Regions from separate parts of the Eisenbergiella massiliensis genome, predicted to be linked through region 3. Evidence: a T-box and tRNA genes for the amino acid it is inferred to sense, from the RefSeq annotation. Region 3 holds a T-box; the other regions hold tRNA genes.
The links. The T-box of region 3 lies ahead of DXC51_RS14460 (proline--tRNA ligase). A T-box ahead of a tRNA ligase gene usually reads a tRNA of that ligase, here a tRNA-Pro.

Region 1 (10,442 bases), on a different contig from region 3:
TTGTTGCGCAAATTTATTTATATAAGGACGATACCGAGGCTGTTAAAGATATAATTGTAAAAACCATTCTTCAATATGATGAGAATTTTGAAAAGCACATTGGTGATAACAGTATTGATGAATATATCGTAAGAATTAAAGATGGGTTAAATGTCGCGGACCTTGATATTTTTAAATCTGTGCTTGAAAAAAAGCTGGATGCTGAATTTGCCGGAGAGGTCAACAATATTTTTACGGATAAAACAGGTGAGATCGTTCTTTCCATCAAAGATACAAATATTATTGTCACAATTGAAGATAATGCCGTTAAAAGTGTCGTCGGAAAAATTGACCTTCATACACAAACAGTTTATATTGATGATCCGTTTGTAATAGATGAGGTTCGGTACACCTATGGAATTGACAACAGTTCTTTGGATCATCGTGGATATTTACGAGAAAAGCTCAATAAGGAAAATAATGCAAATCTTATTGATGAAATTATCGCCAGCAATAAATTGGATAATATATATCGAAAAATATCAACGGTTATCAGCGGGGATATTGTTAAAAATAAGCGTTCCGGCCTGGGTTATCAGCGAAAGAACACCGATAAGGTCCTTGATGTAAAGAATCTTTCCACCGGATTTAAAACCTTTGCTATTCTTAAAACACTGTTGATGAACGGCACTATAGAATATAATGGTACGATTATTCTGGATGAACCGGAAATTCACCTGCATCCGGAATGGCAGCTTTTGTTTGCTGAACTTATTGTATTAATTCAGAAGGAGTTTGGCGTACACATTCTCTTGAATACACATAGCCCATATTTTTTAAATGCTATAGAAGTTTATGCGGTTAAGTATGGAATAAATGACAGATGTAAGTATTATCTGGCAAGTTCTCAGGATGATATCTCAACTATCGGGGATGTGACAAATAATATTGAGTTAATCTATAGCAAGTTAGCCAGACCTCTGCAGGAACTGGAGAATGAGAGAGGCCGTTTATGATAGATTTATAAAAAGTCAAATGGATGCGTGATTTTATCCATTTGACTTTTTATTTTTATTGAAAAAACTAACTCAATTCCTGTCCCTCACCACACACACAAGTACCGATCTGGGATTCATAACATACACACTTTTATCCAGAATCTCTTCCTCGGTAATCACCGACATATCCCCACGTCCGGTATCGACAGCGGGAATCCAGTATTTTGAAGAAGGCAGCGCAGGCAGTTCTATTTGCAGAGGCTTCCAGAAGGTATTGATCCCCAGGTAAACGATATCATCCCGTCCCGTGGAATCGATTCCTGAAAACATGACACCCAAAAACCTGGTATCCCATACATAGCTGCTGTCCCAGGCCTTTATGCAGTGCAGGCTCATGGGAGGAAAACCGCAGCTGCAGGGCGCGGTATTTCCCCGGATGACGGAGTGCTGCTGGCGGAAGGCTATCATATACCGGAAAAATTCAAAAATTTCTTTGTTTTTTTCCAGCAAAGACCAGTCCAGCCAGGATATTTCATTATCCTGGCAGTAGGAATTGTTGTTTCCAAACTGCGTGTTTCCGAATTCATCACCGGCAAGGAACATGGGGGTCCCCCGGCTGCACATAAGAACGGCGCAGGCATTTTTTATCATGCGGAAACGCAGATCCATGATTTCTTCATTGTTTGTCGGGCCTTCATAACCGCAGTTCCAGCTCCGGTTATCATCGGCGCCGTCCGTATTGTTCCAGCCATTTGCCTCATTATGTTTGGTACTATAGGAATAGAGATCATACAATGTAAATCCATCGTGGCAGGTCAGAAAGTTGACGGAAGCATTATAACCCCGCTTATCCGGGGGATATAGGTCCGGGGAACCCATAATGCGCTGTGCGGCGGCAGCAGCGTAACCCTCGTCCCCCTTCAGAAAGCTTCTGATATCATCCCTGTATTTTCCATTCCATTCCGCCCAGCGGTTCCAGGATGGGAAGGAGCCAACCTGATAAAGCCCTCCCGCATCCCAGGCCTCCGCAATCAGATCCACATTTCCCAGGATGGGATCATAGGCCAGGCTTTCCAGAAGCGGCGGCCTGCTCATTGGCGCCGCGTCCTCGCTCCTTCCCAGAATAGACGCCAGATCAAAACGGAAACCATCCACCCGGTAATTAATGACCCAGTACCGCAGACAGTCCAGAATCATCTGCCGGACAATGGGATGATTGCAGTTAAGCGTATTGCCGCAGCCGCTGAAGTTATAATAATGGCCATCCGGTGTGAGCATGTAATAAATATTATTATCCAGGCCTTTAAATGAAAAGTAGGGTCCCAATTCATTTCCTTCCGCCGTATGGTTGAATACTACATCAAGAATGACTTCGATTCCATTTTCATTCAGGGCCTTTATGAGCTTTTTCAGTTCCAGCCCTTCCTGATTATATTCGATCTGGGCAGTATAGCTGGTATTCGGCGCAAAAAAGCATACCGGGTTATAGCCCCAGTAATCCAGCAGCTTCCGGCCGTTTACCTCTCTGCAGCCGTTCATTTCATCAAATTCAAAAATCGGCATCAGCTCCACCGCATTGATTCCCAGTTCTTTCAGATAGGGGATTTTTTCCATAAGACCTGCAAAGGTTCCGGGATTGTGCACTCCGGAGGAGGAATGCCTGGTAAAGCCCCTCACATGCAGCTCGTAAATAATATTATCCTTCATGGGAATCAGAGGCTGTTTGCTGTTTCCCCAGTCAAAGTTATTTCTCACGACACGGGATTTATACTGGCAGTTCTGCGTACAGGGAAGGTGGATGCCCCATTCGCTCTGCCCGGTAACGGCCTTTGCATAAGGGTCAAGAATATATTTTGTCTTATCGTAAATAAGGCCTTTCTCCGGCTGATAGGGGCCGTCCAGACGGTAAGCATACTCAAACTCATCAATTTTCAGACCAAAGACGATCATGGAAAAAACATTGCCGATCCGGTAGTGTTCCGGAAAAGGAATACTTGCGAATGGCTCTGAGGATTTCCGGTGGAATAAAAGAAGCTCACAGGAGGTGGCGCCGTGGGAGGCCAGCGTAAAGTTTACCCCTCCGGGCAGCGCTGAAGCTCCATTCACCTCATAAAAGCCGGGCCGCACATCATAGCCGTTGATTTTATCCAAAGGCTTCAGATTGGACGATATTTCTTCGCCAGTGATGCTTTCCAGCAGATAAGCGGAACCGGGCTGGGCGGTAGTGATAAGTGGTGTATTTTCATGCGGCGGGAACTGCGGATCTGTGGATTGGGATATGTTTTTCATAGACGGTACCTCCCGGTGGTGGGGTGTTGGGGAATTTATTATCGGGTGTAAATATATGCCGCTGTTTCAGGGTTAAAAAAGCTACCGGTGGCAATAAGGATGACGCGCCGGCCGAAATGCGGTAACTATTGGGATATTAGTATTATATCCTTTACAGGGATGTTCTACAACCGATAAATATAAAACGAAATTTTTATAAAATGATTAAAAAGGTAATGAATAACAAAAACCCTTGAAAACAATAAGTTTTCAAGGGTTTTCTGTAGTCGAAGCGACGTGATTCGAACACGCGACCTCTGCGTCCCGAACGCAGCGCTCTACCAAACTGAGCCACGCTTCGAACTAGACTTTATCAAGCCCTTCAATAATACAAAATATAGAGGAAAATGTCAATGGGTTTTTTGAAATATCTTTTAATTGGCTGATATGGATAATAGACAAGCCATGGGTTGCTGTTGCCAAAGCGGAAGGACGTATTTATTTACTGGAAGGAAAGGGAAGGATGGCCATGCATGACATAGTCCGCATGGAGTATACAAAGCTGCACAGCAGGGCTGAGTATAAAAAAAGCCTTCAGGAGGCAGGCGCCGCCATCATACGCTCCTGCATTGATCTGAACTGGAATAACGAATGGCAGGCCTATACAGACATGTCCTGCTGTCCTCCACAAAAGCCTGATTTAAAGGCATGGCGTCCGGTTTATGAAATAGGATGGACGGGAATCGCGGAGCTGGCATGCCCGTTTATTATGGGAGAAAAGCTGCTTGGACTTCCGAAAAATTATTTTGAAAAGGCCAGGAACGGCTGGGAGTTATTTGACCAGATCGCAGATGCTTTCCATGAAGAATCCGGATTGCTGAATGATCTCGTGGCTCCTGTGGATGAGAGCGGTTCCCTGGTTAATGGCTGGTGGATTTGGTATCATATTGCAGAAGACTGCCACTGCGCGTATAATAACGGCAAAGCGGTTCATGAAATGCTTAAAACGGCAGAGTTTTTACATAACAGGGGAGAAGCATACCCTGAGCACTGGCTGTCGGTATGCTTAAAGGTACTGGATACTATAATTGCGCTTCAGAGAGAAGACGGAAATTATGGCTACACCTATAGCCATAATGAGAAAAAGGTGCTGGATTGGGATGGATTTGCAGGCTGCTGGTTCCTCCCCTGTATGGTTTATGCATATCGCCTGACCGGTGAAGAAAAGTATCTGGATTCTGCCAGAAAAGCGGAAACATTTTACTCAAAATATGTGTTGGATTTGAATTGCTACGGAACACCAATGGATACCTGGAAGGCTGTGGATGAAGAGGGGAATCTTGCATTCGTCAGGGGAACCCGTCTGTTATATGAAACAACAGGTGAGAAAAAATATCTGGAGCATCTGGAAGCCGGAGCCTGCTATGAATATTTATGGCGGTACGGGTATGCTTCAAGGCCGGAAAATGATCCGCTGAAGGATGGCTGGAATTCATGCGGCGGTTCCATAACAAGTATTTCCAATCCTCACATTCATCCCATGGGAGTTATAATCGACGGTGACTTGCGGTATCTGGCGGCGGCAACAGGAGATGAATATCACAGAATGCGTGCCGATGACAGTACGGCCTGGATGATGCAGAATCTTGAATTGTATCCGGAAAAGAGCGGATATGGGCAATACGGAATAACTTCGGAAAGATTCTGCCCCAGCGATGGGCTGGTGACAGAACGCTACAGCGACGGCCGCCCCTACAGCTCCTGGTTTTCCTTTAACCTCTGGGCCACGGCGAATGTACTGGAGGCTATTATGGATCTGCTTGCGGAGGAAGAAAAAGAGTAGCTGTAAAGGCATTGGCCAGTACGGGAAAGAAACGGAGAAAGCTTATGACAGAGGAAATACTGGATAAAAACTGGAAGATGAAAAGCCTTACTGATCGGGAGTTTCTGGAGACGACAGTTCCCGGCAGCGTGTATCAGACGTATCTTGCCCATGGAAAAATGGAAGATCCTTTTTACCGGGATAATGAAGAAAAGGCGCTGGAACTGATGAAGGAGGACTTTGAATTCATTACTGAATTTGAGGTGAGTGACGAACTGCTGGCATCAGATGAAATACTGCTTCATTTTGACGGGATTGATACCCTGGGGGATATTTCCCTGAATGGAAAGCATCTGGGAAAAACGGATAATATGCACCGTATTTGGGAATTTGATGTTACTGATACGGTGAAAAAACAAGGCAATCTGCTGCGTATTATACTCTTTTCCCCCGTGAACTACATTTATGATTCCTATGAACAGGATCCCGCTTCCTCAGACTGTTCGGATGCCATGCGCGGCTGCTCCCGGCTGAGAAAAGCACACTGCATGTTCGGGTGGGACTGGGGCCCCAGACTGCCTGATGCAGGAATTTTCAGGAATGTAAAGCTTCTGGGAATCCAGGATGCAAGAATTGATAATGTATATATTACGCAGAAGCACGAAAAGAATTGCGTTACATTGTCTATACAGGCGGAGGCGGTACGCGCCTTTGGGCAGATCCCTTTTTCACCCGGTTCCTCTGATGGTGATTCCGAGCAGTATTGTTACCGGGTAACCATTACGGATCCTGAGGGTACGGCACAGACATACGATAACAGCCCTGCTCAGATTCTTGTGGAAAATCCCAAACTATGGTGGCCGAACGGGTACGGAGAGCAGCCTTTGTACAGAATCCGCCTGGAATTATTCCGGGGGCAGCAGCTTCTTGATGTGTGGGATCGCCGTATCGGGCTGCGTACGGCGACGGTAGCACGGAAAAAGGATGAATGGGGAGAAAGCTTTGCCCATGAGGTAAACGGCGTATGTATTTTTGCCATGGGAGCGGATTATATTCCTGAGGACAATGTCTTGCCAAGAGTGACTCCGGAACGGACCAGACGTCTTCTGACACAGGTGAGGGACGCTCATTTTAACTGTATCCGTGTCTGGGGAGGCGGGTATTATCCGGACGATGCTTTTTATGATATCTGTGATGAACTGGGTCTGCTGGTGTGGCAGGATTTTATGTTCGCCTGCTGTACCTATGATTTGACAAAAGCATTTGAAGAAAGCATTACGGCGGAGTTTATTGACAATATCAAAAGAATCCGTCATCATGCCTGTCTGGGACTGTGGTGCGGAAACAATGAAATGGAGATGTTTCTTGCCGAAAATGTATCCGGCTGGTGTAAAAAGCCGGGGCAGCTGAGTGATTATTTTAAAATGTACGAATACATCATTCCAAAGGTGCTGGAAAAATACGATCCACAGACATTTTACTGGCCTGCCAGCCCTTCCTCGGGCGGCGGTTTTGATGCGCCCAATGATGAAAACAGGGGCGATGTGCATTACTGGGATGTTTGGCACGGTGACAAACCTATTACGGAGTTCAGAAAGTTTTATTTCCGATATCTTTCGGAGTTTGGTTTTCAGTCTTTCCCTGCCCTGAAAACAGTGGAAACCTTTACACTGCCTGAGGACAGGAATATATTCTCTTATGTAATGGAGAAGCATCAGCGCAACCAGTCGGCAAACGGAAAAATTATGAACTATCTGGGACAGACCTATCTGTATCCGGCGGATTTTGGCACACTTCTGTATGCCTCCCAGCTTTTGCAGGCGGAGGCCATGCGTTATGGAGTGGAGCATTTCCGAAGACACAGAGGCCGCTGTATGGGAACGCTGATATGGCAGCTGAATGACTGCTGGCCTACGGCGAGCTGGTCCATGATCGATTATGAAGGCAGATGGAAGGCTGTGCAATATTATGCAAAACGTTTTTTCGCTCCTCTTCTTATTTCCTGTGAGGAGGAAGGAACGCTTACACAGAATACCAATGTAAATGCGGAGCCCTTTACATTGCGTAAATCTGTGACGCTCTGTGCATCTAATGAAACGACGCAGGATCAGGCTGCGGAAATTGGATGGCAGCTCCGGCATGCGGATGGCACATGTATTAGAGAATACCGGGAAAAAGCTGTGATACCGGCATTATCCAGCTGCTGGTTCCAAAAGACAGAGTTACCGGAGGCCAGGATACATGAAGAATATGTATCCTATGAAATGACAGTGGATGGGGAAATCGTTTCAGCCGGAAGTGTTTTGTTCTGTGCGCCCAAGCATTTCCACTTTACGGATCCTCATTTGCGTGTGGAGATGGCAGAGGAAGGGATTTTAAAGATTTATGCCTCATCCTTTGCCAAAAGCGTGGAAATAAAGAATGGGGATGATACGCTGCTTCTGGAGGATAACTATTTTGATATGAATCCCGGATGCCGTTCCATCAGAGTATTGGAAGGAAAACCGGAAAATCTGCAGGTACGCAGCGTATATGATATCCGGTAAGACGGTTACATGGCATATAGTAACCCCGTCACAAAATGAACACAAACAGACACGAAATACCAATTGACGCTCCTGACGTGGAATGGCATAATGTAGCTGTAAAGGCAACAAAACATTATGTTATATAATAACAATAACCCACCCACCACAAAGGAAATTATGCCATGAAAACCCCGGAAATAGCAGAAAATGTATTTACAGCGCCGGATGCCGTAATATTGGGCGACGTACAGATAGAAGAGGAATGCAGCATATGGTTTCACGCCGTTGTGCGTGCGGAGGCGGAGAGCATCCGTATCGGCCGCGGCAGTAACATACAGGATAATGCCGTCATACATGTGGATGCCGGGCATCCAGTACGGATCGGGACCGGTGTCACAATAGGCCACGGAGCCATAATTCATGGCTGCAGCATCGGAGATAATACCCTGATCGGCATGGGAGCCATTATCTTAAACGGCGCATCCATCGGAAAGAACTGCATCATCGGCGCAGGAGCGCTGGTAACCCAGAACACCATAATTCCGGATAACTCTATGGCAATGGGAAGCCCGGCCGCCGTAAAAAGGCAGGTCATGGACCGGGAAGTGGAAAACAACCGCCGCAATGCGGATATCTACAGCAGCGAGGGAAAAGAATATGCCGCCTTCTTCCGGGAAAAAGAATAATACCGCCCACAGCAACGATATCACAGATATAAAGGAACAGTTGTCCCTGCTGGCAGAACCTGCCTACAGGGACTTTTCATCCTCACTCCTTCCGGGAACGGAGCATATACTCGGCGTCCGCCTTCCTGCCCTGCGTAAGATAGCCCGGAAGCTGGCAAAAGAAAACTGGCTGGAAAACCTCGCCCGGTGCACCCAGGACAGCTTTGAGGAAATCATGCTTCAGGGCTTCATCATCGGCTATGCCAAAGCGCCGCTTCCCGATATTCTGGAACAGATCGCCGCCTTTCTTCCCAAAATAAACAACTGGTCTGTATGCGACAGCTTCTGCATAACCCTCAAGGCGGCCGGGGAGAACCCCGCAGAGTTCTGGGACTTCCTGCAGCCCTGCATCCTATCCGGTGAGGAGTTCACCGTGCGCTTTGCCATAGTGATGCTCCTGGACTACTATATTACGCCGGAATATATCGACAGGCTGTTCCCCATTTTCGACGGTATCAGCCATGAGGGCTATTACGTAAAAATGGCGGTTGCCTGGGCCGTTTCCATGTGCTATGTTAAGTTCCCCGAAAAAACGGAAAGCTATCTGGGCCGCTGCCGGCTGGATGATTTCACTTATAATAAGTCCCTTCAGAAAATCACAGAATCCCTCAGCGTGGACAAAGAGACGAAAAAAAGAATCCGTGCCATGAAAAGGCTGTAAAAATGCTATAGAGAAGCCGATAGAAAAGGCCGCAGAAAAGCCCACAGAAAAGCCCGGAAGCATGAAAGGAAAGCCTGTTTGGAGCCTGAAAGCGTACTCCGCAGCGTATATTCCATGTTCCCGGGCACATATCCGGTTACTGTTTTTAAGTATTTTCAATGAACACCAATTCCGTTCAGCCCTTGCCGGCATATTCGCCGGCACCCGCCTCTTTTCTTATCCCGTTTTTATCAAAATGCTTCCTCAGCGCAATTTCCGTTGGAATAATACTCCCAACCAAAGGGATCATCTGAATAAAGCAGATAATTCCCCCAAAGCTCCCCACGGCATCCTCATCCTTCCCCAATACGAAGAGCATTGCAATAAAAGTCACAGGCAGCATAACCAATCCGGCGGTATACCACAGCCTGCCGCAGAATTTATGCGCATAGTCCCAGGTATCCTTATTTTTCATAGACATGCTTGTCCTGTAGCCGAAGGCATAATTAATCTTTCCTGGGGCTTTTTTCAGAAAAGCCCTTCCGAACCCGGCCATAGTTGCCGGAATCAGCAGATTCATAACCAGCATAAAAATCCAGAAACCCATAGAATACCTTTCTCAGCCATATTCTGCTATACTGTGATTTCCTCCTTCAAGGTGGAAAGACAGATGATTGTGTTGGTATCCGCTACGCCCCTGATATCCTTCAGCGTGCGTGAAAGAAAATTCTCCATATCCTGCATATCCCGGAAAAGCACCTTCAGAAGATAGTCACCCGGCCCTGCGGTATGGTGGCATTCCAGTACCTGAGGAAGGCCGGCAATGGCATCCTGAAAGGCTTCCAGATTCTCCGAGCAGTCCACCTTAACAATAACAAAGGCCAGCAGATTATACCCCAGTGCATAGGGATTGGCGCGGACAGTATATTTTTCGATGACGCCGGACAGCTCCAGCTTACGGATGCGTTCCGTAACAGCGGGAACGGAAAGATTTACCTGCTTGCTGATTTCGGAGGCGCTTGCCCGGCTGTTCTCCTTTAATATGGAAAGTATGATGTTATCGGTGTTATCCATTAGGCTCCTATCTGCCCGCCACGCCGGGCATATGACTGATATCGGGTAACGGTTCAGCTCCGTCAGGACTGTTAAGATGTCAGGGATTGCCCGGAATGAGCGGACTCTGTATTTCCAGGCCGCTTTTTATCCGGCCTTCTTCTTTGCATTTTTTGGTTTTCCCGTTTTCTTACCGGCGGCGGAAGCGGGGAGGGAAAGCTTGTAATAGAACATATACTGCTGTATTATCCCGGCAAACCCCTCGTAACGGCGGAAGGGAAATCCGTCCGGATAAAAAGAAGCCAGAATCTGTTTCACATGGGTATCCACAGGAAAAGCGCCGATATGGTGGAGGCCGTACAGACAGATACAGTCAGCCACCTTACGTCCGATGCCGAATTCTCCCATCAGGATTGCCTGCGCCCCATC
Region 2 (10,442 bases), on a different contig from region 3:
AAAAGCTATAGTATTTTCCAGATCCTTTATCCGCTTGTCCCGAAGCAATCTTATGGCAAGCTCATTCAGATACTTTTTGTCCAAAAAGGGGGCTATAACATCAAAATCATGACCGCCTCTTTCATATTCTTTTTCAGCAATTTCCTGAAGGATTTCCCTTGGAATAAACGGCAGAATATCCTCCACTCCGGCAAGTCCATCATTTTCATAAATCATGCCTGCAAGCTCACCCATGCTGCTTCTTTCTATAAACGGCGCAATATCTTCTATATTTTTTCTGTCTGCTATCATCATTTTTACGGTATCGACGATAACCTTCTGCTCCAGGAACGGAGCCGCATCCTCGATATCATCATACCTGCCGTTTTCAGCCGCCCTGTATGCCAGCTTATTTATCGTATCCTGGTTAATGAAGGGCAGCAATTCAGTCATTTCTCCCAGTTCAAATTCCTGCTTTGCATTCTCCACAATTCTTTCAATCTGAGCCGGCTGTAAAATAGGGGCAGCCTCCTTCAGTTCTTCTGCAGCTACCAGCGTATTTCCTAAAAACTCTTCTATATCTCCCTCAATTATATTGGTAATCAGCTCTGATTTTTTTCCCAGCAGTTCATCAATACTAATGCCAAACAGCTCCGCAAGCTCAGGCAGCTTCGAAATATCCGGCATGGAGTTTCCCCTTTCCCAGTTGGACACTGCCTGAAAGCTGATATTCAGTCGATCCGCCAGCTCCATCTGTGTCATATTACTGACCTTTCTGAATTCTGAAATTTTCCTGCCTATTTCCTTCGTATCAAACATATTTTCTCCCTTTCCTCTGATAGTTTCCTTTCCGTTGATAGTTTTCTTTCCACTAACATTTTTTCACTGACAGTTTTCCGTCCGCAGCATTATCGTATCAAATCCCAACCGCCTTTTCCAACAAGTAATGGTTGAATACAGTTAAAAACATCCATTCAAATATCAGTTGAATCAGTTGAACCGCAGGCAAATCCCTCCCGTCCACCATCCAATGTCATAAGCTCCATCCACGCTGCAATCCATAATAGCTTCTCTTCCCACTGCCTCCTTGCCGCATCCTTGTCTCTCCCTATTTTCCCCTGTCACCAAACTCCGCCAACTCCCCCACCCCAATCACCGTCAGCCTGTGCATAGCTCGTGTACACGCAACATAAAGCAGCCCTCTGTCAAACTCGGCCCCATACGTATTTTTATCCGCATCCGCCACCACCACTTCGTCAAATTCCAGCCCCTTCGCCATCCGCACCGACGTTATGGATACCCCGTCGGAAAACCCGGTGCTTTCCGGGGATATCAGCGTCACTTTACACTGTCTTGCCAGGGCATCATACATCGCCTCCGCCTCCCTGTCCGTTTTCAGGATAATGCCCATGGAAGCGCTCTTCCCCATTTCCCTTCGTTCCTCAAAGCTTTGCACCTCTTCTCTGATTATGCCTATCTGCGCCTGCCTATCTCCACAGGCAATTACCTGAGGTTCCTCTCCGTGCCGTTCCATGGCTTCCAGCAGATCGTTGGGGCAGATGCGCCTGGCAAAGGAAATGATTTCATAAGTGGAGCGGTAGCTTTTATTCAGCATCACGAATTCGGCGCTTTTGTACATCCGCCGGATATCCTTCAGCGTGTGCAGATGGTCTGGGTTCAGGCGCTGGCCGAAATCGCCCAATATGGTTTTGTGACAGCGAAACATTTCATTGAGGACGGCATACTGTACCGGCGTATAATCCTGCATCTCATCTATGACCAGGTGCTTTGTCACTCCGCTTTGCTTCAACCCTTCAAATGCGGCACGCAGGTACAGGAAGGGATAGACATCCGCCCATTCCAGCGTCCGGGGGGCAGGCATGGCAAACAACCCGGCAATTCCCATTTTTTCATAGAAATCACGGTATAGCGCCAGAGAATCCTTTATGGTAAGCATATTCATCAGGCTTTTTTCTATTGCCGCTGCACGCGGCAGTTCTTCCCCTCTGATATTTTCCGTCTGCATACGCTCCCGGATATCCCCGGCAGTCAGCGCAAGGCGCTTTTTTACCGGGAATTTTGTGTAGGCTAAAAATCGCTTCCGGATCCATTCCTTCTCCACAAAGAAACGGCCCCAACGGTAATCCTCCGGCAAAAAAACAGTGTAAGGCAGCTGTCTGCGGTATTCCTCAAGAAGTCTTACGAATTCCAGGGTTGATTTGTACCGCACCCGTTCCCGGAATTTTTCATCCTTCGTATCCAACGGATCGCTTTCCGGCACGAAGCCGATAACGCCCTCCAGCTGCAGCTGTGCAAGCTCGGCAAAACCCAGTTCGAAAATAGGCTCCTCTCCCAGCTCAGGAATAACGTTTGCTATGTAATCGCCGAAAACCCGGTTGGGCGAAATTATGGTCACGTTGCGCGAGCTTAATTCCTTTTGGAAGCGGTAAAGCAAAAAGGCGATTCTGTGAAGGGCAATGGAGGTTTTCCCGGAACCCGCGACTCCCTGGATGATGAGGGTTTCCGTCTTTTCGTTCCGTATGATCCGGTTTTGTTCCTTCTGGATTGTGGCTATGATGGATTTCATTTTTTCATCCGAGGTTGCGCTCAGTTCCTTCTGAAGCACATCGTCCTGCACATTCAGGGAGCTTTCCAGCGCGTACTCCATCACACCGTCTGTGATTTTAAACTGCCGTTTTCTCGTGAGCAGCCCCGTGATCCTGCCTGCCGGGGCCTCGAAAGAGGCCGGTCCGTTTTCATAGTCATAAAACATGCCTGATACCGGGGCGCGCCAGTCATATATCAGTGGCTTCTTCTTATATTGAAAGCCAAAGCGGCCGATATAATAGATTTCATCCGCAGGGCTGCCGTCCTCTCTGAAGTCTATCCTGGCAAAATAGGGGGACTCCTTCAGTCTGGCGATTCTGTCCCTCACTCCTGCGGCAAAAGCGCCTGTCCTGTCGGTCTGTTTTAAAAGAAGTTCGTTCTGGAACATTTCATGCGGGTCGATCTCGCCCCGGTTGTCCGCCATGTAGCGTTTGGCCTCCCTGTATTCCTGTTCCAGCCTGTCTGCATTTTCTCCCGCTTCCGCAAGCGCCTCCTCCAGCCGTTCCAGTGTCTGTGCCAGGTGGATCTGCTCCTCAGGGAAAGGGAGGGGCTTCTCCTGCCGCCTGCACGTTATTTTTCCCCCGCTGTCTTTATGCATCGCCTGTTTCCTCCTTCTTCAGCACAAACCGCTGCGTCGGATAGCCGAATTCCACCAGCAGCTCCGCCTCTGCGAAGCCCAGCCCCTTGATTTCACGGCGCTGTCCGGTGTCCGCCTTATCCCCCTCCCGGTACGTGGTGATGCTGATTTCCCTGCCCTTTGCCAGCTCGTCCATCACCTTATTAAGAAAAACCCTGGGAATGCCCATTTTCCGGTAAAACGGATGGGTTCCCATAAAATCAATATTTCCTGTCTCAGTGTCAAAAAGCAGGATTCCCACGGCGATACCTCCGTCCTTCAGTATCAGCGCCTGTCCTGCACGGATTTTTTCCTGCAGGATCCGGATATATTCTTCCTCATCCAGGCAGGGAAAGCCATCCACCACAAGGCGAACCAGCTCCATCCAGCAGGGAATGTCGGTTTCTTGGGCAAAAGCGGCCTCCCATGGCCTGTTTTCCTTATTCTCCAGCATGCTGTAGCTCCCCTCCAGGCTGTATTTTAACTGCAGCGGGTAAAAACGTTCATTTTCCCGGTATCTGTTGGGCGGCATTTTATACAGGGCTGTAAAAATCCCGGTAAAGGCCTGCTGGCTCTCATACCCCGCCAGCAGCGCGATTTCCAGAATCGGCTTATCTGAAAAAACCAATAGCTTCGCCGCCTCCGTCAGCCGCCTTCTCTGTATGTAGTCATGCGCCGTCAGTCCCGTCATATCGGCAAACATCCGGTGCAGATGGTACTTGGAATAGTGGACGGCATCCGCTATGGTATCCAGGTCCAGTTTTTCGGTCAGGTGCGCTTCTATATATTCAATGACTGCCGTAATATTTTGTATATTCTTTTGCATGTTCTCCTCCTTCCGAAGCCTTATTATACCCAACCGTGACGGGACATTTTTCATCAATCTTGCTTTTTTAAGAAAAAAGCCGGCCTGCACGCGGCAGACCGGCCCTTACCCTCCGACCTTTATTCTAACGGCCGGTTTTGTTTACAATCCGTATGGAAAACGCCGCGGAAATTCCAATGATACAGGCCGACAGCGTCAATACGCAGCCCGCAGCGGCGGCGGGACGGGAAAGAAGCTGCCATGCTTCGCCTATCCCCAGCTTTCCTGCCAGATAATAAAATACAAGAAAGCCGACAGTGGGAATAAACATAAATATTTTTCCTCTAATCGAGCCGTACTTATAATATCCGGGCAGCTGTACCCCTGCGTATATGGTAAACAGCAGCATGCCAAGAAGCAGGGAAGAAAGCAGATCGCCGCCCGACGGCGGGGACTTTACCGCCCAGAGCAGAATTGCGCTCTGCAGCGCCGTTTCCAAAAGCAGCGCCAGGTAACCGATTCCGAATACGGCAAGATATCTGCCCGCTACCAGGCTTCCCCTGCCCACGGGCAGGAAGCCGTAAAACCGCTCCATCCCATTTTTTTCAGATATGGAGAAGGTGTACGCTGTCGTCATGGCCGTCACCGTAACGCCGAAGGACAGCCCTTCCAGCAAGGATCCTGTAAAAAAAGGAAACATCAGCGGTACAAGAAGCACCAGCAGCACGGATTTTGCATAGGGCTTCAGCAGCATAAAATCAAGTTTCATACATTTCATAGCAGGGTTCATATGTTTTCCTCCTGACTGTTTCTGTCGGTCTGTCTGCTCATAAAGACCACAATATCATCAATGGATGCAGGAACACATTCCAGGCGGCCGGCAGCGGCCAAATCCTCTTTCCTGATCAGCGCCTCAAAGCCTGTGGGGAAAGTGCGCAGTCCGATGAGCCGGGCCTCCAGTCTGGGGGTAAGCTCCTTCCTGTCTCCCCTCACAACGCGGAAGCTGTCCGCAAAATCCTCCTTTGTTCCTGTAAAAATCAGCTGTCCCAGGTGGATATAGGTGATGTAGTCTGCGATTTTTTCCAGATCAGGTGTAATGTGGGTGGAAAAAAGCACGCTTCGGCGGCCGTCCTCAATATACTCACACAGGATATCCAGCAGCTCGTCACGGGATACCGGATCCAGGCCGCTTGTGGGTTCGTCAAGAATCAGAAGCCTGGCGTCGTAAGAAAAGGCGCAGGCAAGCATGAGCTTCATCTGCATTCCCTTTGACAGTTCTTTCACCTTCTTTGTCTTGCCAATCCTGAACCTGGAAAGCAGGGACCAATATTTCTCAGAATCCCAGGCGGGATAAAAAAGCGTGTAGGCTTTTTCCACATCAGCCATCGTCCACTCATCCACAAAGCTGCTGGAATCAAAAACAGCGCCGATATCCTTCTTTATCTCCTGCTCGGAGGCAATATTGTCTTTTCCGAACACGGTTATTTTCCCGCCTTCGCGTTCCGTCATATTCAGTATCGCTTTAATTGTCGTCGTTTTACCGGAGCCGTTAGGGCCGATCAGGCCCATGATATAGCCTTCGGGCAGATCAAAGCTGATATTATCCAGCCTGAAATCCGCGTATGATTTTTCCAATGCCTCCACATGCAGCATGCTATCCATTTATTTTTTCCTCCATACATTGTCTGAACAGGTCGGTTATCTGTGCATCGCCGGCTCCGGCTTTCCTCGCCTCCCGGATGGCGTCGGCGAACATCGCCCTGGCCTCCCCTATCAGGTGGTTTCTAATCAGTTCCTCACTGCTCTGGGCGACAAAGCAGCCCTTTCCCTGGATATTCTCTATGTAGCCCTCACTTTCCAGCTCGGTATAAGCGCGGTTAATCGTGAGCACCCCCACCTTGAGATCTCTGGCCAGGGAACGCAGTGAGGGCAGGATATCTCCCGGCATAAGCTCCCGGGACAGTATTGCCTGAAGTATCTGGCTTTTTATCTGCTCGTAAATCGGGCCGTCATAGTTGTTTGATACCACAATTTTCACATCTCGGTCCCTCCTTCATCAGCTGGCTGATATGCTGTTATGCACATCACTATAACAGTTGTATTATTATCTGTCAATGGCCTTGTATCTGATTTTCTGAGTAAAATATTGGCAGTCGTCCTTGACAGAAAATCGAACTCATAGTACGATTATCATAATATCAGTATAGTAAGGATGAAAAATATGAAAAAAGAACACTTAGTCCGCTTTCATCAGCAGAATATCCTGGCTGCCGCGGAGAAGCTTTTTTCCGAAAAGGGCATGTGCCAGACCACCATGGACGATATTTCCAGGGCTGCGGAATACAGCAAATCAACCATATATGTTTATTTCCATAGCAAGGATGAAATATATAACTACATTATTCACAGCTACATGTGCAGTCTGAGGGATACCCTGCGTGACTGCATCCGGGAAAACCCGGATTTTGAAAGCAGGTACTTTGCGGTCTGTAACAGACTGTGTTCCCTTTATGCCGGCAAGCCTATGTATTTTACAAGTATACTGGGATATATAAGCGTTGACGAGCAGGCTTTAGTGGAAAGTGAAATCCTCCGCCGGATTTATGACGTGGGCGAGGAGATCAACGATATCCTAGCTGCATGTTTTGAGCAGGGAATCCGGGAAAAATACCTGCGGCAGGATCTCTCCATCCTGCCCGCTGTTTTTACCCTGTGGGCCTCGTTGGGCAGCCTGATCCCCATGGCCTATGAAAAAGAAACCTATATTGAAAACAGGATGGGAATGAAAAGGTCGGACTTTCTGCAGTACGGCTTCCGCCTGCTGCTCACCTCACTGAAAAAGGAGGACTGACGAATGGGAATTTTTATGGGAATCCTGTGCTTTTTATGCTTTCTCCTCCTGCTTGCCAAGGCCGCATCCAGGAAATTCGGCCTGAAAAAAGCAGACCGGCTTTTTATGAAGCTGCATAAGCCTTTATCCGCCGTGCTTTTCCTCCTCTGCCCGGTTCACATTTTTTTCGTGCTGCGGACGCCACGGGCAATGTGGTTGTCCCAGACTGCAGGGCTGTCCCAGGCGACGCGGCTGCCCCAGACGGCACGGCTGCCAGGCTATCTGTCGGGAGGCTGCCTGTTTCTGTGCATGCTTGTCCTGATAACCCTGTGCCACACCTGCCGGGACGAGAGGCGAAAACTGCAGCAGCACCGGATTTTATCTGCAATGATGCTTGGATGTGCGCTCATTCATACCTGGATCGGCCTGTTTTCTGCGGCTTGAACCTCCGTATGTGCTGTTCCTTTGTATGTGCTGCTCCTCTGTATGTGTCGCTCCCCTGTATGCCCCATGAAAACACTGATTGTTTCCGCACGTCTGTCTCCATGGGACCGGCGCATGGAAACGCCCCCAAAGGAGGAATTCCAAATGAATAAATCAAAAGCGGCCCCTGAAGTCCGAAAAAAAAGATGCCTGATCCTGTACTGCTCCAGTCATCATCAGAACACGGAGACCCTTGTAAAAAAAGCTGCTGCACAGCTGTCTGACATTGCTGTTATGCCTCTGTCAGAGAACTGCCTCCCGGAACTTTCCCATTACGAGCTCATCGGCCTGGCCTCCGGCATTTATATGGGCAGGCCCCATGCCTCAATGCAGTCTTTCCTGGAGGCTCACCAAAAGGAGCTGAAGGGCCGCAGGGTTTTTACACTTCTGACCAGCGGCGCCAACCAGAAAAAATACGGCACAGCCTTTTCCTCCCTTCTGGAAGGCTATGGCTGTACCGTATTGGGGAATTACCAATGTAAAGGGTTTGATACCTTCGGCCCCTGGAAGCTTATCGGCGGGATTGCCAAGGGACATCCTGACACCAGTGACATTGCAGGTGCGCAAGCTTTTCTGCGCGGGATTCTCAGGACGCAGGCCTGATACCTGCCGCCACGCATTCACACGGTCTGTGCGGGCCTATCCGCCGTAAGGCCTTTCCCCGCGTCATGCTCCAGAATTACCCGCAGCAGGATTTCCGCAGCCAGCCTGGAACCGGTCTCTGAGGCATGCTCGCCGTCAGGCGCATACATTTCCGTTTCCGGATGGGCCTGCTTATACTGCCACCATTCCTCGCCCACCGGCGCAAGCACGGCCCCCAGCTGTTCCGCCATTTCCCGGTATGTCTCCGTCATTTTCTGCTGTCCGGCTTCATTCGTTTTCTCAGCCCAGGTCATATAGGCAACCGGTGTGCTTCCGGCTTCCTGAATCCATTGATTAATCGACTTTGCCGCTTCAAGCATGTCCTCCTTCGGCCCGAACGGATGGGCATGTTCCTGAAGGACCACATAATCATAATTTCCATAAAGAATGTTAAACCTGACCTCCGGCTCCTTCTGATGCTGATGGAGGAACCAGCCGCCATGGGTGAGCATTGTCACCTCACAGGCAATCCCTTTCTTTCTTGCAAGCTCCGCAAAAATCTCCGGCATATCATTAAAATAGGTGTGGCTGTTGCCAATAAATAAAACTCTCATTCCCTGTATTCTCCTCTTCTTTGGCTTTCTGCGGATTTTCATCCGACAAAGCCAATGCTTTTCTACTAATCCTGATGTATTAATCATAATATACCGTAGGATATTTTTCATCATAAAAATAAAGAAAGAACCGCTATGGGTACAGACGGAAAAATATTCCGCTGTGGCCGGAAACTCCAAAACAATAAAAAACGAAAAGCAGGAAGAATCGTTGGTATCATTTTCGGCTCCGCAAGATATGAAAATATAATAGCTGTGGATATTGAAGTGGAAGAAACGTACAGAAGGCGCGACATCGCCGCCTTTCTCACAGAGCATATGCTCAGCAGCTGTTCTGAAGAAAACCTGACAGTACAGTGGGACTGCGTGGAATCTAATTCCGCCTCCCGCATGGCAGCAGAAAAATGCAGTTTCTATTTATTCAAGAAGCGCCCTTATTATTGGTTTGAAATATCGTAATCTGTATATGGAATAAACTGCAAAGGCACAACGTTCATTTTATGGGCAACAAAAAAGCCTGGTAAAAACCAGGCTTTTTCCATCGGAGTGACAAGACTTGAACTTGCGGCCTCTACTTCCCTAAAGTAGCGCTCTACCACCTGAGCCACACCCCGAAGCTTTCTTATGTCGTCCGGGCTTTCGCTCCAACCGACGAATGTTAGTATACAAAAAAATCCCAAATCTGTCAATATGTTTTTTTAATTTTTGCAAAAATATGTTTTGTGATTTTTTTATTATTTTTTGTCACTTATGAAAATGCCCCTAAGAAGCGTCAATGCTTTCATATATAAACATAACTGTTCTAAAAAATAACGCTTCCCACAAAGGTATTTTCTGACCAGCAATATAAAATCATTCAGCCACGTTTCACCGTAAGATAAAGTAATATATCCACTGTAAATATATTTTTATCGCAGGTTATTTTCATATCACCATTATACTTTTTAATCATATCCTTTACGCTATCCAGTCCCAGGCCATGGTTTTCCTTATCCTCTTTTGACGTTAGAAGTTTATTGCCTGAGGTCTTAATGCAGCCACAATATGAATTGGATACCCGAATAAAAAGTATCCCTTTATCCGCGGTAATTTGCAGGGACAGCCATTTAACCTCCGTCTGCCGTGCTGCTTCAATCGCATTATCAATAATATTTCCAAGAATAACCGCCAGCTCAAATGAACAGGTATGCAAATCCTCCGGTATTTTGACCTGAACATCAACTTTTTTAAGAATAGATACCGCTTTCTCCAGCATAAAATTGAGAATACCATCGATATCCTTATTCCCCGAACTGACATGCTCCCTGGGATTTATCATTGCCTGCTCCATTTTATCAAGATATTCCAACATTTCCGCGTTCTTATTAAGCGAAGCCATACTATACAGCTGCATAATATGATGGACCATATCATGCCGCAGCCGCCTGATTTTTTTCTGCGTCTGCGTGATTGTTTCCAACTGGCTGGAATAAACTTTTACCTTTAACTCCATCATCTCTTTTTCACGGAGCTGATGATGCACTTCCATAAGCATATTATACAAATAAAATACAACGATATTAATAAGCAGTATTCCCATGCTCTCACATACAAGCAGAAATCTGTTATTCAGGTTAAAGCTAATCAGCATAAAAAGCATTATTATGCTTAATACCGGTATTATAAGAAGGTATTTTATCCCCCGCGTATACTCCTGTTTCGCTTTATTATCCAGGAGCCGTGCAGCAATAAGTTCTGAGATTTGGATTAAAAGGACTGTTACAATAGAAAATAACTGCGGCGTTGTCTGTCCGACTTTATAATCAAAGAAAAGGAAGCTTGCGAGAATATCGCTCACCATATTTATCGTGTAAATAAGCACGGTTGTAGTTATTTTCTTGCGGATGCTGCCATCATAAAGAAGGGTAACCAAAAAAGACATATCAG
Region 3 (10,442 bases):
CCTGCGGTACCGGACGCTGGGGCCGGCGGTGCTGCCGTGGATGGTTCCCATGCTGGCAGTGGATATTCTGGCCGGTGTGTTTCTTTTGTGGTTAGGCCTGCGGAAACAGGTGATAGGCGGTATGTCGGCATTATGGACGGCTTTTATCGCACTTTTTCTGATGGTAATAGTCGGACGGATTCTGCCGGAATGGGTCAGGCAGATAATCGGGCTGGATTTTGGAATCCTGCTTGTGCTTTGCGGAGGAAATTATTATTATCTTTCGAGGATGGCAAAAAAGATGAATCAGGGAAGAAGCGGTTATACGCTCCGGATAGATTTGAAGGAAAAACCATCCTCAAAGGAGGATTTCCTGAGACAGTTTGAGGCTTACTGTGTCAAAGAAAATATTGATCTTGTATATGAGGTCAAGGATGTGCCGGCGGTGGTTCTTATGAACGGTGTCCGGTGTGAGGTAAGCCTGGACAGTACGCCCGGCTTTGGCGGTGCGGATTATGTGATGAAGGTTACAGAAAGGTAATGCCCCCTTCTGTTTCCCCGGCCCGCCATGCAGCTACAGGAGGCTGCATGGCGGGTCTTTTTTTAGGTTTTAATAAGATTGTTGTGCAGACAGTTACTCAGGCTGCAGCGCGGCAGTGAGGGCGGATATTTTTTCCCTGACCCGCAGGACGATTTCATCAGCGGGGATTTTGCAGGTGTCGGCTTTGTTTCCGCGAAGAGTCATTTCCACGCAGCCTTCCTTCCTGTTTCTTGGGCTGGCAATCAGACGGATGGGGATGCCAAGCAGATCCGCATCGGAGAACATGACGCCGGCGCTTACGTTCCTGTCGTCATAGAGAACCTCCACGCCTGCACGCTGCAGCTCATCATACAGGGCGTCAGCCATGGCATGTACTTCGGCATTGTCACTGCGCATACAGCACAGATGAACCTGCCAGGGAGAGATGGTGATGGGCCATATGGGGCCGTATTCATCGTGATGCGCTTCGCAGACGGAAGCCGCCAGGCGTCCGATGCCGATGCCGTAGCAGCCCATCAGGGGATAGTGGGCGGCGCCGTCGGCATCCACGTACTGCATGTGCATGGCCTTGCTGTATTTGGTTCCCAGCTGGAAGATATTCCCCACCTCAATGCCGCGGGATATGGTCAGGGAGTGCCTGCCGCATACCGGACAGATGCCGCCCTCCTGCGCCTTTGCAAAATCTTCATACGACGCATCCGGGCAGTCACGTTCCATGCACAGGCCGGTATAATGAAAGTCAGCGCGGTTGGCGCCGCAGACCAGGCCGGTTGCGCCTTTCAGGGAACGGTCAAACAGAATGGTGAGCCCCGTATTTTCACCGCTGTTTTTCCGCAATCCGGCATACAGGGCGGCAGGACCGATAAAGCCTGCCTGCAGGCCGGAGCCTTCCGTGATTTCCCCGGGATGGACCTCTTCTCCCAGCCGGTTGGTGAGTTTGGTTTCATTTACGTCCAAATCACCGCGGATAAAAAGGACGACGTAGGAATCATCCCGGTTCCGCTGGTAGACAACAGCCTTGCAGCATTGGGCGGCTGTGATTCCCAGAAAAGCGCAGAGCTCATCAATGGTATGGACACCGGGGGTGGAAACCTCAGTCAATGCCGGGAGCGGCAGGGAGGAGGCGGCACATTCCGTATGCCCGTCCGTCCGGCCTTCAGATGCACAGATTCCCTCCGACGGCGCTTCTGTGATGCATTCCGCCGCTTCCATATTGGCGCGGTAGCCGCAGGAAGGGCACAGGACGATGGAATCCTCTCCGGCGGGAGTAAGGAGCATAAATTCATGGGACAGATTTCCGCCCATCATGCCGGAGTCCGATGCCACGGAGATCACCTCCGGTAAGCCCGCTCTGGCAAAAATGCGTTCATAGGCGCTGTGGCAGCGCCGGTAGCAGGCTTCCAGGTCCTCCTGGGAGGTGTGGAAGGAGTAGGCATCCTTCATGGTGAATTCCCGGACGCGGATCAGTCCGGCCCTGGGCCGCGCTTCATCCCGGAATTTGGTCTGGATCTGGTAAAAAAGGAAAGGATATCGGCTATAGGTGGCCCCATATTCCCTTACCAGCGCAACGGCGGCCTCCTCATGGGTCATGCCAAGCACCATGGGGGAACCGTTCCTGTCCGTAAAACGCAGCAGCTCGCTGCCTACGGAGTCGTAACGCCCCGATTCCTGCCAGTAGGAGGCGGGTAGCACTACGGGAAACTGGACCTCCTGGCCGCCTGCGGCATCCATTTCCTCCCTGATGATCTGTTCGATTTTCCGGGTGATGCGGCACAGGGGCGGCAGGGATGAATAGATGCCGTTCGCCACGTATTTCATATAGCCGCCGCGCAGCATGAGGGCGTGGCTTTCCACAACACAGTCGGAGGGCGTTTCCCGGAACCGGTCGCCGATTAGATTTGCAAGCTTCATAAAATAACCTCCTGTCCTTAGGGCGTGTTTATATAATGCCCTGGTGGCGGCAGGAGGGGACAGGGAATAAAAAAAGCCCCGAGCCGTCCCGCCGCATGATAAGGGAATGGCTTAGGGCGAACCTTCAGGGTCCGTGGTACCACCTAAATTCGGAAAAAATCCGCGCTCACGGTACAGGGCATAGCCCAATACCTTTCTCTGTTACGGGAGAACCCGGCGGGGCTTACTCACGTCTTCAGCTGCCGGATAAATACGGCAGGAAAACGGTTCGGCCTGCGGCTCAAAGAGGGGTTCGGCATTTTTTCAGGAAAGACTCACACCAGCCGTCTTCTCTCTGGACCATCCGAAATGCGTACTGTTTCTTTTCTCAGCCTTTGAGGAATGTAAAATTTTGTTAAGAATAGCACGGGCCGGAATATCTGTCAAGTACGGATTTATTGACAGTACGGATTTATTTTACTGTGCGGCTTTATTTTACCTGTTATGGATTTATTTTGCCGGAGGATTGCGCAGACAGGGGACGGAAGTTATAATGGAAGGGAACCTGGCAGTATCCATGAGGGAAACGGGCGGTTACGGTGGAAGAAGCCGTATTGGTGCAGTTACGGCAAAAGAAGCTTCACAGGGACGGTCCCTTTCGGAAGGGGAAGCATTCCGGCGCTGCGGCGGCGCGCCGGGAAAGGACATCATACAACAATGAATAAACAAAAGATGACAGCAAAAGAAATTTTTTCCATACCCAATCTGATGGGATATTTCAGGATACTTCTGATTCCGGTATTTTCCTGGATATATATCCATGCGGATGGTGTGTCGGATTATTATATGGCGGCGGTGTTGGTGGGAATTTCCGGGCTGACCGATATGTTTGACGGCAAGGTTGCCAGGAAATTCAATATGATTACGGAGCTTGGGAAGTTTATAGACCCACTGGCGGACAAGCTGACGCAGGGAGCGCTGGTGCTCTGCTTTGCCGTCCGTTACCCGCTGATGCGGGCGGTTCTGGCGCTTTTTATCCTCAAAGAGGGCTTTATGGGAATCATGGGGCTGCTGCTTCTCCCCAGAGGGAAGAAGCTGGATGGCGCCATGTGGTTCGGCAAGGTGTGCACCGCGGTCCTTTACGTTCTGCTGTTTATTCTTCTGCTGTTCCCTGGAATCAGCCTGACGGCCGCAAATCTTCTGATATCTGCATGCGGCGCCTTCATGCTGTTCAGCCTTATCATGTACATCCCTGTTTTTCGGAAAATGTGGAAGGAGAGCGAGCCTTCCGGAAAATAAACAGCCTGCCGGGTGCAGGAATAAAGATATCCGCAGGAGCTGATCAGTGCCGGTTTACGGCATCCTTCAGCTCCTGATTCAGTTTGCGGACCGTTTCGCCGTCCGGCTTTAGGATTTCACGGTCATAGGTATACAGGCCGTTTACCTCTTCCTCCACGTCGGACAGCTGGGTATAGATGGTAGCGGAAATACCTTGCTTTACCGCGGGGAGGATGGTGGAGGACAGAAGGCGGCGATAGCCTTCCGTAAGGGTCTGGCGGCTATCATATTTACCGTAGCCGTAGAGCTTTTCGCTGTAGCTGTGTCCCGGGACCTGCCAGGAATAGCCGCCGAACTCGGTAAGAGCCAGGGCGCGGACAGGCTCCGGGCGGAATTTCAGGGTAAAGAAATAATAGTGCAGGCTGCACAGGTCGCCGCCCTTCTGGTCAAACCAGCCGCTGGCATGGTCTATCAGCCTTGTGGAATCCAGGCTGCGGACAAAATCCGCGATCTTCAGGGCGTCGAACTGCCCCCACCCCTCATTGAAGGGAACCCAGCATACGATGGAGGGATGGACCCGGAGGGCTTCTATCGTTTCCTTTGTTTCACGTAGGAATTGCTTTCTCCCCTCCGCATCCCTGCGCGAAAGAAGGAAGCGGCTGTGCCTTCCGTCCTTTATGGTAATGTGCATGGCATTGAAAAGGGTGGCCAGGTATGTGACGAACCAGTGGCGGTAGGAGCTGCCGCCGCATACCATATCCTGCCATACCAGCATTCCCAGCCTGTCGCAGTGATAGTACCAGCGCTGAGGCTCTATTTTGATATGCTTTCGGAGCATATTGAAGCCAAGATCCTTCATGGCCCTGATGTCATAAATAAATGCTTCGTCGCAGGGGGCGGTGTACAGGCCGTCAGGCCAGTAGCCCTGATCCAGGACGCCGGTCTGCATATAGGGGCTGTTATTCAGGAAAATACGGCGCAGGCCGTCGCTGCCGGTCTGGATATCGCATTTGCGCATGGCAAAATAACATTCCACCCTGTCGTCCTCCATTTCCAGGGTTGCATGGTAAAGGAAGGGATCCTCCGGGGTCCAGGCATGGAAACCAGGCAGGGGCAGGACTGCCTCCCGGTCCGGGGAAAAGGTACGGACGCACACTGTGCCGGAGGACTGTTTGCCGGCTGCGGGACGCGCCGGATCGTCCCGGTATTGTCTGTCCTCCTCCGTTTCCGGCCGGACCGTACAGCGGATTGGCCCTCCCTTTCTGCGGCCGCCGGCAGTAATCCTTACGCGACAGCAGGAACCGTCATAATCCGGCGTAAAATGGACCGCCGAAATATAGGGATCGGGGACAAGCTCAAGCCATACGGTCTGCCAGATGCCGCTCTGGGCAGTATAAAACATACCTCCCTTATCAAGCTTCTGCTTTCCTCTGCTGTAACAGGAGGTATCACTGTAATCCCGCACGCGCACCAGAAGCTCGTTGGAGGCTTCTTCGGTAATATCCGTTATATCCAGTGTGAAGGGAAGGTATCCGCCCGTGTGCTCCCCCGCCGGTTTCCCATTAACAAATACGTCGCATTCCTGATCCACAGCGCCGAAATGGAGCAGTACCCTTTGATCCTTCTGTTGTTTGCGGAGGGTAAAGCTGCGGCGGTACCACAGGAATTCATCCGGTGAAAGCCTCCGCCCCACACCGGACAGCGGAGCTTCCGGGGAAAAGGGAACAGGAAGCTGTCCCTCAAACCGGGCGGGAATGTTGGGGGAAGGGGTAAAACAGTAATCCCACATCCCGTTCAGATTAATATAAGATGCCCGTACCATAGCGGGACGGGGATATTCCTTCCATGTATCGGCAGGATTTATGCTGCGGCTCCACCGGGTTCTGCACAGACCCGGAACGCCGTTATCCTTCTTTTTGCTCATCGTTTTCGACCTTTCTGCCTGACAGGCGTGTAATCAATAACCTTAAGCATCCGGGCAGTGCGCAAGACTGCTGCCGGGACGGCTATGGTATAGCGTAACCATTCAGTTGTCCGGACGGTTATAGTATAGCATTTTTTCATCCGGAAAAATAGCGGGGAAAGGGTGCAAAGTATACAGGAATCATGTATAATAAAACGATACAGGTATTTATTACATTTTATGGGGAGGAAAAGGCGCTATGAATATATTCGGAAGGGAAAGTCTGAAAGCTCCATTCAAATTACCGGCTAATATTGTTTCAAAGGCAGGCCTGCGGCATGCCGGTGGAAAAAAGAGGATGCTGTCGGCAATGCTTTGTCTGGCGGCGGCAGGGATGGCCCTGCTGGCCGGATGCGGGAAGGCGAATGGAAAGCTGGATCCGGATAACCCGGTTACGGTTACGGCATGGCATTATTATAACGGCGCGCAGCAGACCGCTTTTGATGCGCTGGTGAAGGAATTCAACGATACGGTAGGACTGGAAAAGGGCATTTTTGTAAAAAGCGCCAGCAAGGGCGACGTGAACCAGCTGGAAGAGGTGGTGATGTCCGCGCTGAAGAAGGAAGTGGGCAGTGAGGAAGCGCCGGATATGTTCTCCTGTTACGCGGATACAGCCTATGAAATCCAGCAGATGGGCTATCTGGCCGATATTTCTCCCTATATTAGTAAGGAGGAGCTGAGTGAATACGTGGACTCCTATGTGGAAGAGGGTAGGATTGGGGAAGCCGGCCAGCTGTTTATTTTTCCTACGGCCAAATCCAGCGAAATCTTCATGCTGGATAAAACGGACTGGGATAAATTCTCACAGGCCGCCGGTGTGGAGCTGTCCTCCCTTTCGACCATGGAAGGGCTGGCGGAAACGGCAGGGAAATATTATGACTGGACGGACAGCCTGACACCGGACATACCCAATGACGGCAAGGCTTTTTACGGCAGGGACGCGATGGCGAATCTGTTTATTATCGGTTCCATGCAGCTGGGCACTGAGATTTTCAAGGTGGAAAACCAGCAGGTAACGCTTCAGGTGGATAAAGCTGTGATGAAGCGTATCTGGGACACCTGGTACATACCCTATGTGAAGGGATACTTCAGCGCTTACGGCAGGTTCCGTTCCGATGATGTGAAAATAGGCGAGCTGATTTCCTATACGGGTTCCACTACCTCCGCCATGTATTTCCCGGATGCGGTGGAGCTGGAGGATGAAACCTACCCCATAGAATACATAATCCTTCCGGCGCCCGTATTCGAAGGCGGTGAGAATTATGCGGTGCAGCAGGGCGCGGGCATGGTAGTGACCAAAACGGATGAGAAGAAGGAATATGCCTGTACTGAATTCCTGAAGTGGTTTACCCAGGCGGAGAACAACATTGAATTCGGCTGTTCCTCCGGCTATCTTCCGGTAAAAAAAGCGGCCAATGATAAGGCTGAGCTGGATAAAATTATTGAAGAACGCGGACTTGAGGTACCGGAGAAGACATATGATACGCTTGTGGCTGCTTTTGATACAGTTAAGAGCAGCACCATGTATACCAACAAGGCCTTCCAGGGCGGCACAGCGGCGAGAAAGGTTCTGGAATATAACCTTTCCGACAAAGCCGTTGCTGACCGGGCTGTTGTGGAGGAGAAGCTGGCAGCGGGGGCTGATCCTGACGAGGCAGTATCGGAGTTTATCTCTGATGAGGCTTTTGAAGAATGGTTTGCAGGTTTGCAGAGTAAGCTGCAGGAAGCAGTAGAAAGTAAATGAGAATGAAAAAAAGAACGATTTTCAGCTTGTTTGTGGTACCGCTGATACTGGTTATGATGGTTCAGGCCATGATATCCTATGGAACTTTCTTTTTCAGCGGCACACCCTTTCTTTTAAAAGAATATTCTGTGGGTATTCTGAACCAGACAGTGGAAAACCGGAAAATCCTTCTGGAAAACGATATGGTACAGCGTTGGTCGGAGATGAAGGAGGAGGAAGCTAAGGCGAAGAATGCGCTGGAGCAGCAGCTTACGACAAGAAGAATAACGGTGCATGATTTTCTGAATAATGAAGAGGCCCAGAAGGATTTCCTGGAAAATATGCTGGACACCATGCTTTATATGATGAGAAAAAATACGGTTACCGGATCCTTTCTCATTCTGGCAAACGACAGCGTGGGTACGCAGGAGAGTACCTGCGACGGCATTTATTTCAGGGATTCCGATCCTACGGGAAATCCGGCTGATTATGCGGATGTCCTGCTGGAAAGAGGGGCAAGCAGCTTTTCCCATGCAAAGGGTATTCCCCTGGATACGCTTTGGACCACCAGCTTCCATCTGGGTAAAAGCGGGGAATTGAGCTGTGACGATTTTTTCTTCAAGCCTTATGAAGCGGCAAAGCTGTACCCTGATACGGATTACAGGAATCTGGCCTATTGGAGCAGGCCCTTTACCCTGGAGGGAAATACGAAAAGCGACAGCTATCATATGATTGCCTATTCGATTCCTTTGGTGTACCAGGGAACGGTTTACGGTGTGATGGGGGTGGAAATTTCTGAGAATTATCTGGCGGAAATGCTTCCCGTAAGAGAGCTGAACAGCCAGAACCAGGGCAGCTATATGCTGGCCGGGCTGGCGGAGGACGGAAGCCTGGATCCTATGGTGGTGACCGGGGCGGCGGTTTTGACAATGGAAAGGCTTGAGACGGAAACAACCAGATATAATTCCCTGTACCGTCTTTCCGTACGTGGAAGGGAGGCCTATGCGGGTGTCAGCAGGCTTCATCTTTACAACACCAATACGCCGTTTTCAGACGAGGTCTGGGTGGTGGCAGGCGTAGAGGGAGAGCGGGAGCTGTTCGGAATTGGGAACAAGATTGTATGGAATCTTTTGATTGCGATACTGGTGGGTCTTGTGTTCGGCATGGTCAGTATCTATATAATGGTTTCCCATTTTACAAAGCCTATCAGAGGACTGGTGAAGTGTATCAGAAACAGCGGCGGGAAACGGCTTACCGGCTACCAGATGAGCGATATTGCAGAGGTTGATGAGCTGTTTGATGTGGTTCAGGAGCTGATGGTAAGGCAGCAGGAAGCGGAATACAGCCTGATGGAGGAAAAGGAACGTTACCGGATCGCGCTGCAGAGCAGTACGGATATCCTGTATTCCTATGATGTGCGCGGCGATTGTATGAATGTATACAATGTAGGCGACAAAGAAGGAATGGAGGGTGTAACGGAATGCCATTATGATTCGGATGCTTTGGAACAGCTGAAAGCATGCTGCCTTCATGAGGACGACCGGGAAATGGTAAGGGAGGCGCTGCGGGAAAGCGAAAATGAGATCGATCTGGTATTTGAAGCTAGGATGAGTGAAGAGGCGACGGATTATTCCTGGATGGAAATGACCGGAAAGGTTATCTGTGACGCCAATGGAGAACGTTCCAAAATCATCGGCAGCATAAAAAATATCCATGAAAAGAAGATACAGGAGCTGATGGAGCTGGATACGGTCAGGAGAGATCCGGTTACCGGACTCTACCGCCGCAGCGTAGGCGAAAAGATGATTTCGGCCCAGTGGGAGGAGAATACCGCAGGCTGTCTGCTTCTGCTTGATATGGACAGATTCCGTGAGCTTGATGAAAGATACGGCATTGTATTCGGCGATGCCATCCTGGAACAGATTGGAAGCTCCATATTAAAAATAAAGGAAACATTTACGGAAGACGGCAGAATCAGGATGATGGCGGTCCGTGAGGGCGGCGATGAGATACTCATCTGGATGGAAGGCGCCGGAAAGGCTGAAGCGGCTGATTTCCTGCAGGCTCTGCGGGAGAGGATTGCCGGTATTTATCCGGATGCGGGATTCTGTCTCCAGATATCCTCCGGCGGGGCGGTACGCAGGAAAAAGGAAGAGCTGTCAGCACTTATGGACAGGGCCGCCTGGGCGCTGGCCTATGCGAAAAACAGCCGCAGCGGTGTATCGGTATTCTATGAGGAACTGTCCGGGGAACAGCTTGAAAGTCTCTGCAGGAAGCCTGAGATTGATGAAATAGTCAGTGTTTCCTATCAGAGGGGGATTCCCATGGTTCCTCTTGTCTTTAACTTTTTTGACAAAAGCAGCGATGTGAGTGGAATTCTGTCCGTCCTGCTGGTGAAGCTGGGAACCCATTACGGGCTTTCTGATATTTTGATATCTGAGGCGGACGCGCAGTTCTATACGGTACATATGGCCTATCAGTGGCACAGCAGGCCGGAATACAGGATAGGCGGCGGGGCAAAGTATTTTACAGAGGAGGAATATGAGGAGTATGCCGCAAGCCTGAACGGCGGCTTCCGTATTTTTGCAGGAAGCGCGGAACGTAAGAAGGAGAATGATTTCTTTGTAATCCCTCCCCGCACAAGCTGCCTGACAGTACCGTTGTATGACAGCGGTAAATATACGGGCTGTATCACCTATGCGGCGGATGCGGAACAGCTGAACCTGCGCGAGGCGGAAAGGGGAGAGCTTCTGGAAATAGCCAAAATCATCGAGAGCAATATCAACCGTGAGCGGTATGACCTGGCAAGCCGGGCGAAGAGCGATTTCCTTTCCCGGATGTCTCATGAAATCCGTACTCCCATGAACGCGATTATCGGCATGACAGGGATTGCCATACAGGAAAAGCAGGATTCGCAGAAAGTGGAGGACTGCCTGCACAAGATTGACAGCTCTTCCCAGTATCTGCTCAGCCTGATTAATGACATTTTGGATATGTCCAAGATAGAAAGCGGAAAGATGAAGCTGGAAAATGGTATTTTCAGCATGAAGCAGCTGCTGGAGGGCGTA

Region 1: it has a tRNA-Pro gene. The T-box ahead of DXC51_RS14460 (proline--tRNA ligase) is inferred to sense a tRNA for this amino acid. The anticodon was not compared.
Region 2: it has a tRNA-Pro gene. The T-box ahead of DXC51_RS14460 (proline--tRNA ligase) is inferred to sense a tRNA for this amino acid. The anticodon was not compared.

The regions. Positions count from the first base shown of each region.
Region 1 is NZ_QVLV01000001.1:16,535-26,976, reverse strand. It holds gene DXC51_RS00095 (AAA family ATPase) at 1-995, shown strand, start outside; gene glgX (glycogen debranching protein GlgX) at 1,068-3,266, opposite strand; tRNA gene DXC51_RS00085 (tRNA-Pro) at 3,533-3,606, opposite strand; gene DXC51_RS00080 (YyaL domain-containing protein) at 3,775-5,088, shown strand; gene DXC51_RS00075 (beta-mannosidase) at 5,133-7,613, shown strand; gene DXC51_RS00070 (gamma carbonic anhydrase family protein) at 7,778-8,281, shown strand; gene DXC51_RS00065 (DNA alkylation repair protein) at 8,253-8,981, shown strand; gene DXC51_RS00060 (SdpI family protein) at 9,157-9,567, opposite strand; gene DXC51_RS00055 (Lrp/AsnC family transcriptional regulator) at 9,594-10,034, opposite strand; gene DXC51_RS00050 (DNA glycosylase) at 10,161-10,442, opposite strand, start outside.
Region 2 is NZ_QVLV01000008.1:176,563-187,004, reverse strand. It holds gene DXC51_RS13735 (helix-turn-helix domain-containing protein) at 1-798, opposite strand, end outside; gene DXC51_RS13730 (HelD family protein) at 1,088-3,184, opposite strand; gene DXC51_RS13725 (helix-turn-helix transcriptional regulator) at 3,177-4,028, opposite strand; gene DXC51_RS13720 (ABC-2 transporter permease) at 4,153-4,797, opposite strand; gene DXC51_RS13715 (ABC transporter ATP-binding protein) at 4,794-5,669, opposite strand; gene DXC51_RS13710 (GntR family transcriptional regulator) at 5,662-6,045, opposite strand; gene DXC51_RS13705 (TetR/AcrR family transcriptional regulator) at 6,229-6,858, shown strand; gene DXC51_RS13700 (hypothetical protein) at 6,862-7,281, shown strand; gene DXC51_RS13695 (flavodoxin domain-containing protein) at 7,426-7,923, shown strand; gene DXC51_RS13690 (SGNH/GDSL hydrolase family protein) at 7,941-8,516, opposite strand; gene DXC51_RS13685 (GNAT family N-acetyltransferase) at 8,652-8,975, shown strand; tRNA gene DXC51_RS13680 (tRNA-Pro) at 9,058-9,130, opposite strand; gene DXC51_RS13675 (sensor histidine kinase) at 9,373-10,437, opposite strand.
Region 3 is NZ_QVLV01000009.1:97,316-107,757, forward strand. It holds gene DXC51_RS14455 (DUF4318 domain-containing protein) at 1-520, shown strand, start outside; gene DXC51_RS14460 (proline--tRNA ligase) at 614-2,431, opposite strand; T-box leader at 2,541-2,809, opposite strand; gene DXC51_RS14465 (hypothetical protein) at 2,823-3,131, shown strand; gene DXC51_RS14470 (CDP-alcohol phosphatidyltransferase family protein) at 3,128-3,709, shown strand; gene DXC51_RS14475 (glycoside hydrolase family 2 protein) at 3,753-5,612, opposite strand; gene DXC51_RS14480 (extracellular solute-binding protein) at 5,851-7,395, shown strand; gene DXC51_RS14485 (ATP-binding protein) at 7,392-10,442, shown strand, end outside.